Regions from separate parts of the Kitasatospora sp. NPDC059817 genome, predicted to be linked through region 2. Evidence: riboswitches for the same ligand, from Rfam matches in the RefSeq annotation. Region 2 holds a riboswitch; the other holds the start of a gene.
The links. A riboswitch is a leader RNA that binds a small molecule or an ion and turns the genes downstream of it on or off. The one in region 2 is predicted to bind thiamine pyrophosphate.

Region 1: linked by a shared signal. The riboswitch ahead of thiO (glycine oxidase ThiO) and the one ahead of thiC (phosphomethylpyrimidine synthase ThiC) in region 2 are both predicted to bind thiamine pyrophosphate.

The regions. Positions count from the first base shown of each region.
Region 1 covers NZ_JBHWIR010000012.1:7,722-13,167, reverse strand. The annotation lists gene ACFV61_RS04410 (thiazole synthase) at 1-664, opposite strand, end outside; gene thiS (sulfur carrier protein ThiS) at 666-995, opposite strand; gene thiO (glycine oxidase ThiO) at 992-2,167, opposite strand; TPP riboswitch at 2,171-2,283, opposite strand; gene ACFV61_RS04395 (NAD(P)/FAD-dependent oxidoreductase) at 2,368-3,576, shown strand; gene ACFV61_RS04390 (Rv2175c family DNA-binding protein) at 3,619-3,984, shown strand; gene thiE (thiamine phosphate synthase) at 3,984-4,634, shown strand; gene ACFV61_RS04380 (polyprenyl synthetase family protein) at 4,691-5,446, opposite strand, start outside.
Region 2 covers NZ_JBHWIR010000337.1:10-3,842, forward strand. The annotation lists gene thiC (phosphomethylpyrimidine synthase ThiC) at 197-2,074, opposite strand; TPP riboswitch at 2,070-2,204, opposite strand; gene ACFV61_RS34725 (DUF5326 family protein) at 2,344-2,544, opposite strand; gene tenA (thiaminase II) at 2,761-3,429, opposite strand; gene ACFV61_RS34735 (cupin domain-containing protein) at 3,521-3,833, opposite strand, start outside.

The DNA of each region.
Region 1 (5,446 bases), on a different contig from region 2:
CCTCGGCCATCAGCACCGGGTCCTGCGCCCTGGTCACCGCGGAGGCGAGCATCACCGCCGCGCAGCCCAGCTCCATCGCCAGCGCGACGTCCGAGGCGGTGCCGGCGCCCGCGTCCAGGATCACCGGGACGCCCGCGCCCTCCACGATCAGCTGGAAGTTGTGCGGGTTGCGGATGCCCAGGCCGGAGCCGATCGGCGAGCCCAGCGGCATGATCGCCGCGCAGCCGACGTCCTCCAGCTTGCGCGCCAGCACCGGGTCGTCGTTGGTGTACGGCAGCACCGTGAAGCCGTCGTCGACCAGGGTCTCGGCGGCGTCCAGCAGCTCGATCGGGTCCGGCAGGAGGGTCCGCTCGTCGGCGATCACCTCCAGCTTCACCCAGTCGGTGCCGAGCGCCTCGCGGGCCAGCCGGGCGGTCAGCACGGCCTCCCCGGCGGTGAAGCAGCCCGCCGTGTTGGGCAGCACCCGGATGCCGTTGCGGGTCAGCACGTCCAGGACGGAGCCCTGGGTGCCGGCGTCGACCCGGCGCATCGCCACGGTGGTCAGCTCGGTGCCGGAGGCCAGCAGTGCCCGTTCGAGGATCTCCAGGCTGGGTGCGCCGCCGGTGCCCATGATCAGCCGGGAGCCGAAGGATGCCCCGGCGATGGTCAGCAGGTCGTCGGCCATGTCAGCCTCCCTGGACGGCGGTGAGGATCTCGATCCGGTCGCCCGCCGACAGTTCCGTGGCCGGCCACGAACTGCGCGGCACCACGGCTTCGTTGAGGGCGGCGGCGACGCCGCTGTGGGCGGCGCTGAGGGTGGCCACGACCTCTGCGAGGGTGGTCGTGGTGGACACCCGGCGGGGCTCGCCGTTGACGGTCAGCGCGATCTCGGCCGGTGCGGTCCGGGCAGGTGCGGTCTGGGCCGGTGCGGTCCGGGCCGGCGTGCTCTGGGCCGGCGTGGTCTGGGCCGGCGTGGTCTGGGCGGGCGTGGTCTGGGGTGGTGCGATCTCGGTCATGCGGAGGCCTTCGTGGTGGAGCGGTCGGGGGAGAACCGGGTGGGTGTGAACGGCTGTGCGAGCTCGGGGAGTTCGCCGGTCGCCAGGTACTCGGCGAGCAGGTCGGCGGTCACCGGGGTGAGCAGCACGCCGTTGCGGTAGTGGCCGGTGGCGGCGACCAGCCCGGGCAGCGCGGTCGGGCCCAGCAGCGGGGCGTTGTCCGGCGAGCCGGGCCGCAGCCCGGCCGAGGTCTCCAGCAGCGGGAGTTCGGTGATGCCCGGCACCAACTCGTGGGCGTCGCGCAGCAGTTCGTACACCCCGCCGGCGGTGACGGTGGTGTCGTAGCCCTGCTCCTCGGTGGTCGCGCCGATCACCAGCTCGCCGTTCTCCCGGGGCACCAGGTACAGGTGCTGCCCGCGCACCACCGCGCGGACGTTGCGGGACAGGAACGGCCGGTACGCCTCGGGGATCCGCAGCCGCAGGATCTGCCCCTTCACCGGGCGGACGGCCGGCAGCACGCCCTCCGGCAGTCCGGGCAGCCGGTGGCTGTGCGGGCCGGCCGCGAGCACCACCTGGTCGGCCCTCGGGGTCTCGCCGGTGCCGAGCCGGGCGCCGACCGCGCGGCCGCCCTCGACCAGCAGCCCGACGGCCTCGGCACGGTGGACCACGACCCCGGCGAGCTCGCAGGCGGCCACCAGGGCGGTCAGCAGCCGGCGGGGATCCACCTGGTGGTCGTCCGCGACGTGCAGGCCGCCGCGTACGCCGGGGGCGAGCATCGGCTCCAGCCTGCGGGCCTCCCGGCCGGTCAGCCAGGACGAGTCCAGGCCGAGCCGCTGGTGGAAGGCGTGCAGCTCGCGCAGTTCCTCGCGGTCGTCGGAGTCCAGCGCGACGGCGATCGTGCCGCACCGGCGGTACCCGGTGTCCAGGCCGCCGCTCGCCTCGGTGAGCTCGGCGGCGAAGTCCCCGTACCGCTGGTTGGAGGCCATGCCGAGGCGCAGCAGCGGCTCCTCCCCGTACTGCAGCTCGGTGACCGGGGCGAGCATCCCGGCCGCGACCCCGGCTGCCCCGCCGCCGGGGGAGGGGTCGACCACGACGATGTTCCGCAACCCGCGCTGCGCGGCGCGCCAGGCGACGGCGAGGCCGATGATGCCCCCGCCGATCACCAGCACGTCGGCGTGGGTTTCCTCGGGCAAGCGTGACAAGGCTGCTCTTCTCCCTTCGCCGGAATGACCCGGATCAGGTTCGGACGGTCGCGGGCCGTGCCAGCCCGCCTCTCAGCCCGGTACGCCGGGCTCCCGTGATGGTGCCCCCACCATAACGCCGGGGGCGGGCCCGGCCGAAGGCCCGTATGCGGGGTGGACGGGCCGGTGGCCCCGGCAGGGCGCTGAGTACAGTGACGGGCGTGGCAGAGCTGAACGCAACGGATCAGGTGGTCGTCGTCGGGGCCGGGCTGGCCGGGGCGCAGTGCGCCCTGAAGCTGCGGCAGGGCGGCTGGCGGGGGCGGATCACGCTGGTCGGGGAGGAGCCGCACGCGCCGTACGACCGGCCGCCGCTCTCCAAGGACGTGCTGCTCGGCAAGGCCGACGCCACCACCCTGGACATCGACTACCCGCACCTGGGCATCGAGCTGCTCACCGGCCGCCGCGCCACCGGCCTCACCCCCGGCGTGCTGCACACCGACGCCGGCGACCTCCCGTACGACGCCCTGGTGATCGCCACCGGCGCCACCCCACGCGCCCTGCCCGGCGCCGAGCGCGCGCACCTGCTGCACACCCTGGACGACGCGCTGGCGCTGCGCGCCCTGCTGCGGCCCGGCCTGCGGCTGGTGCTGGTCGGCGCGGGCTGGATCGGCGCCGAGGTGTCCACCGCCGCCCGAGCGGCCGGCTGCGAGGTGACGGTGGTCGAGGCGGGCCCGGCGCCCGTCCCCGGCGCGCTGCCGGCCGAGGTCGGTTCGGCGATGGCCGCCTGGTACGCCGAGGCCGGTGTCGACCTGCGCTGCGGGGTCGGCGTGGCCGCCGTCGAGGAGGGCGCGGTGCTGCTCGCGGACGGCTCGCACCTGCCCGCCGACGAGGTCGTGGTCGGCGTCGGCGCCCGGCCCGCGACGGGCTGGCTGGCCGGTTCCGGCGTCGAGCTGGACGGCACCGGCGCCGTCCTGGCGGACGGGCGGCTGCGCACCGGCCTGCCCGGCGTCTTCGCGGCCGGGGACTGCGTCAGCTACCCGTCCGCCCGCTCCGGTGCCCGGCTGGCCGTCCAGCACTGGGACCACGCGTTGCAGTCCGGCGAGGCCGCGGCGGCCGCCGTCCTCGGCGCGGACGCGCCGCCGTACGACCCGGTGCCGTACTTCTGGTCGGAGCAGTTCGGCCGGATGGTCCAGTACGCCGGGCGGCACGCCGAGGGCGACGAACTGCTGTGGCGCGGCGGCCCGCAGGACGCCTCCTGGACGGTGCTCTGGCTGCGCGACGGGGTGCCGAGCGCGCTGCTGGCCGTCGACCGGCCGCGCGACCTGACCCAGGGCCGCCGGCTGATCGAGCGCGGCACCGCGCTGGACCGGGCCCGCGCGGCGGACCCCTCGGTGCCGCTGAAGTCGGCGGTCGCGGGGTAGCGGCTGGTGCGCGGGGGGCTGTGGAGGTGGCAGTCTGGTGGCGTGAGTGAGATTGAAAGCAAGATTGAAGCCCTGGTTTCCGAGTGGATGTACCTGCCCGACATCTCGGAGCAGTGGGGGGTGCGCGTCACCGAGGTGCGCGACCTGGTCCGCACCGGCGGGCTGATCGCCGTCCGGCGGGGCCCCAACAAGTCGCTGCAGGTCCCTGCGGCGTTCATCGACGGCCAGGGGCTGGTCAAGCACCTGTCCGGCACCCTGACCGTGCTGCGCGACTGCGGTTACAACGACGTGGAGATCCTGGAGTGGCTCTTCACCGAGGACCCGTCGCTGCCCGGCAGCCCGATCCAGGCGCTGCAGGAGAACCGCGGCACCGAGGTCAAGCGGCGCGCCCAGGCGATGCTGATCTGATGGCGGCGGACACGCCGCGCCGGCGGCTGGCCGACGCCCGGCTGTACCTGTGCACCGACGCCCGCCGGGAGCAGGGCGACCTCGCCCAGTTCCTGGACGCGGCGCTGGCGGGCGGGGTGGACATCGTCCAGCTCCGGGACAAGGGCCTGGAGGCCAAGCAGGAACTGGAGGCCCTGGAGGTCTTCGCGGACGCCTGCCGCCGCCACGGCAAGCTGCTGGCCGTCAACGACCGCGCCGACGTCGCGCACGCGGCCCGGCCGGACGTGCTGCACCTCGGGCAGGACGACCTGCCGGTGCCGGCCGCCCGGGCGATCCTCGGCGACGAGGTGCTGATCGGCCGGTCCTGCCACGCCGAGTCCGAGGTGGACGCGGCGGTCGCCGAGCCCGGCGTGGACTACTTCTGCACCGGCCCGGTCTGGCCGACCCCGACCAAGCCGGGCCGCCCGGCGCCGGGCCTCGGCCTGGTCTCGTACGCGGCGAAGCAGAGCACCGACCGGCCGTGGTTCGCCATCGGCGGCATCGACCTCGGCAACCTCGACGAGGTGCTGGCCGCCGGCGCCCGCCGGATCGTCGTGGTCCGCGCCATCACGGCCGCCGACGACCCGCAGGCCGCCGCCGCCGAGCTCGCCCGGCGGGTGCGCTCGGCCTGACGGCCCCGGGGGCCGTCACCGTTCTCCGTACCTGCGGATCCTCTTGCGTGCGGATCTCAGTACTTGCGGACGGTGGCGGCCTCGGCCAGGGCCAGCAGCACCGTGCGGGCCTGCTCGTCGGCCAGCGGCGCCGCCTCCAGCGCGGCCAGGGACTGCCGCATCAGCTCGTCGATCCGGCGCTCCACCCGCTCGGGCGCGCCGCTGCGGGCCACCAGGTCGCGCAGCCCGGCGACCTCCTCGGGCACCAGGTTTGGCGCGCCGAGCCGCTCGTCCAGGTGCCGGGCGTCGGCGGCCGGCAGGCCCCGCATCGCGTGCGCCACCAGCAGGGTGCGCTTGCCCTCGCGCAGGTCGTCCCCGGCCGGCTTGCCGGTGACCGCCGGATCGCCGAAGACGCCGAGCAGGTCGTCCCGCAGCTGGAAGGCCTCGCCCAGCGGCAGCCCGAACGCCCCCAGCGCCGCCACCAGCTCCGGGCCGGCCCCGGCCAGCAGCGCGCCGACCTGGAGGGGGCGCTCGATCGTGTACTTCGCCGACTTGTAGTGCAGCACCGTCTGCGCCCGGCCGAGCGCGCCCTCGTCGGCGGAGTCGCCGGCCACCGGCTCCAGGACGTCCAGGTACTGGCCGACCATGACCTCGGTGCGCATCAGGTCGAACACCGGCTTGGCGGCCAGCACGGCGGCCGGCTCCAGGCCCGAGCGCAGGAACAGCTCGTCGCACCAGATCAGCAGCAGGTCGCCGAGCAGCACCGCCGCCGAGGCGCCGTACTGCTCGCGGTCGCCGCGCCAGCCGTTCGCCCGGTGCAGCGCCTCGAAGCG
Region 2 (3,833 bases):
CCCTCGACTGCGCAGGCGGCCTCTACCTCAGCGGACTGGATATCTGATCAACACCCCTCCACGAACTTCCGCGGAGCAGCACTAGCTCGGCGACCGGATCCCCCAGTGGCCCAAGTGCGGCGCCGTGGCCCAGGCATGCCGAAGCGCTGCCACAGGAACAGCGAGACACCCGGAGCAGCGCTTCGACAGAACGACGTCAGTCGGCGAGGGGGAGGTAGACGCGGTTGCCCTGGGCGGCGAACTCGGCGGACTTCTCCGCCATGCCCGCCAGGGCCTCGGCGTCGAACTCGGTCTCCACGGCGCTGGAACCGTCACCGTGCTCGGCGCGGATCTTCTGACTGATCTTCATCGAGCAGAACTTCGGGCCGCACATGGAGCAGAAGTGGGCCGTCTTGGCGGGTTCGGCGGGGAGGGTCTCGTCGTGGAAGGCGCGGGCGGTCTCCGGGTCGAGGGCCAGGTTGAACTGGTCCTCCCAGCGGAACTCGAAGCGGGCGTCGGAGAGGGCGTCGTCCCAGTCCTGGGCGCCGGGGTGGCCCTTGGCGAGGTCGGCGGCGTGGGCGGCGATCTTGTAGGTGATCACGCCGGTCTTGACGTCGTCGCGGTTGGGCAGGCCCAGGTGCTCCTTGGGCGTGACGTAGCAGAGCATCGCGGTGCCCCACCAGGCGATCATCGCGGCGCCGATGCCCGAGGTGATGTGGTCGTAGCCGGGGGCGACGTCGGTGGTGAGCGGGCCGAGGGTGTAGAACGGCGCCTCGTCGCAGATCTCCTGCTGGAGATCCATGTTCTCCTTGATCTTGTGCATCGGGACGTGGCCCGGGCCCTCGATCATCACCTGGACGTCGCGCTCGCGGGCGATCCGGCCGAGCTCGCCGAGGGTGCGCAGTTCGGCGAACTGCGCCTCGTCGTTGGCGTCCGCGATGGAGCCGGGGCGCAGGCCGTCGCCGAGCGAGAAGGTGACGTCGTAGCGCGCGAGGATGTCGCAGAGCTCCTCGAAGTTGCTGTAGAGGAAGTTCTCCTGGTGGTGCGCCAGGCACCAGGCGGCCATGATCGAGCCGCCGCGCGAGACGATGCCGGTCTTGCGGCGGGCGGTCAGCGGGACGTACCGGAGCAGGACGCCGGCATGGACGGTCATGTAGTCGACGCCCTGCTCGCACTGCTCGATGACGGTGTCCCGGTACACCTCCCAGCTCAGGTCCTCGGCCTTGCCGTCGACCTTCTCCAGGGCCTGGTAGAGCGGCACGGTGCCGATCGGCACGGGGGAGTTGCGCAGGATCCACTCGCGGGTGGTGTGGATGTTGCGGCCGGTGGAGAGGTCCATGACGGTGTCGGCGCCCCAACGGGTGGCCCAGGTCATCTTCTCCACCTCCTCCTCGATCGAGGAGGTGACGGCGGAGTTGCCGATGTTGGCATTGATCTTCACCAGGAAGTTGGTGCCGATGATCGCCGGCTCCACCTCGGGGTGGTTCACGTTGACCGGGATGACGGCCCGGCCGCGGGCCACCTCGGCCCGCACGTACTCGGGGGCGAGGCCCTCGCGCAGCGCCACGAACTCCATCTCGGGGGTGACCACGCCCCGCTTGGCGTAGGCGAGTTGGGTGACGGCGGCACCGCCGCGGCCGCGCAGCGGGCGGCGCGGGCGGCCCGGGAAGACGGCGTCCAGGTTGCGCAGGTTCCCGCCGCGCGGCGAGGTGTGCTTGATCCCGTCGTCCTCGGGGCGCGCCTCGCGGCCGTCGTACTCCTCGACGTCGCCGCGCAGGCGGATCCAGGCATCGCGCAGGGCGGGCAGGCCGCGCCGCACGTCGGGTTCGTAGGCCTGGTCGGTGTACGGGCCGGAGGTGTCGTACAGCGGGACGGTCCTGCCGTTGGTGAGCTGCACCTCGCGGTACGGGACCCGCAGGTCGGGCCGGGACCCTTCGCGGTAGGCCTTGCGCCAGGCCGGGGTGGGGTAGCCGGTGCCGGCGCTGGTGACGGAGGCGGTGGCGGTGGCGGCCTCGCCGGTCTCGCTGCCGCCGGCCTCGGTGCCGCTGTTCCCGGTGCTGCGGGCAGGCTGCGGCTGTGCTTCGAACGTGGTCATCTGACCTCAAACTCCCTACGCCGGCATTACCCGGTCAGGTTCCTGCGGTCGACGCAGCCGTCGGTCCGTCCGTCGACGTCCCGGTCAGCGCCCTCTCAGCCCGGTGCTCCGAGCTCCCGCGTCGGCAGGCGGTGTTGCCTGCACATGACGCCCAACACCGTAGCGAGCCGATCGCCGCAGGTCCAGCACGCCTCCGGCCGGCCGGACGCCGCGCCGGGAACGCCGAAGGCCCGGCCCCCCGTCCAGGGGGCCGGGCCTCGGGCGGTTGCTCAGCCCTTGGCGGCCTTCTTCACCAGGACCACCACGGCGGCGGCGATACCGGCGACGACCAGCACCTTGATCATGATGCTCAGCAGGGCGCCGACGACACCGAAGACGAATCCCACGATGTTCCAGAGCAGCACCAGGACCAGCACCGGGATGACGATGTTCCGCACCCAGGAGGGCAGCGACTTCCAGAGCTCAGCCATGACCGTTCCTTCTCTCCCCGTGGGGTCGGCTGCCGTCCGGTGCCGCATCCCGCTTGCTTTCGGTACTTCGATCGTACGGGGACACGAGTGCCGGAACGAGGCCCGATGGCCCGGAGAGAACCCCTAGATCACCCCGACCCGGGGCCCCGGGGAGACCCGGGTACGGGCATCGGGGACGACCCCCGGAAAGGGCCCCGCACCCCATGCGACCAGCGGTCAGACCGGCCAGCGCTCGCCGCGCCAGGCGGCGTCCCAGAACATCCACTCGTAGCGCGAGGTGGTCGTGAAGTGCTCGACGACCCGGCGCCGTTCGGCCGGGGAGATCTCCTCGCCGAGGCGGTCGGTGAGCGCCAGCACCCGGCGGACGACGGACTGGAACGCCTCGTCGCCGTAGGTGGCGATCCACTTGGCGTACAGCGGGTCGGGGGAGCCCTGGGCGAGCAGCGCCTCGCCGACCCGGGCGTAGATCCAGTAGCAGGGCAGCACCGCGCCGACGGCCTCGGCGAAGGAGCCGCCGTAGACGGTGGCCAGCAGGTAGCTGGTGTAGGCCCGGGTGGTGGGCAGCACCGGTTCGGCGGCGGCCTGCTCGGCGCTGCCGCCGAAGGCGGTCAGGAACTCGGCGTGCATGCCCTGTTCGGCGGCCAGCGCGCCGACCGCGTCGTCGGCGAAGGCCCGCACGTCCTCCTCGCCGGGCGCCTTGGCGGCGCAGACGGCGAGCGCGCGGGCGTAGTCGCGCAGGTAGTGCGAGTCCTGGACGACGAAGTGGCGGAAGGCCGCACGCGGCAGGGTGCCGTCGGTGAGGCCGCCGATGAAGGGGTGGGCGAGGATCTCGGCGTACACCGGCTCGATGGCCGCCCAGAGTTCTTCCGTCAGGCTCTTGCTCATGCCCAGGACCCTAGACGGTCGGCCCCGGCCGGCCCGCGGACGGTCAGTCCCCGGCAGGTCCCCGGCCGGTTCCCGGTCGGTCCGCAGACGGTCAGCCCTCGGGCGGGGAGAACACCACCAGGACCCGCAGTTCCTCGGTGACGTGGTGGAAGCGGTGTTCGGTGCCGGCCGGGACGTAGACGACGGTGCCGCGCCCGACCGTGGCGGTCTCGGCGCCTACGGTCAGTTCGGCGCGGCCGCTGATCACCTGGTAGATCTCGTCCTGGTCGTGCGCGGTCTGCGGGTCGGTGTCGCCGGGGGAGAGCGCGTAGAGCCCGGCGGACATCCGCGGTTCGCGCAGGAAGCGCAGGTACGCGCCGTCGTTCGCCGCGCGTTCGACGTCCAGTTCGTCCAACCGGAACAGC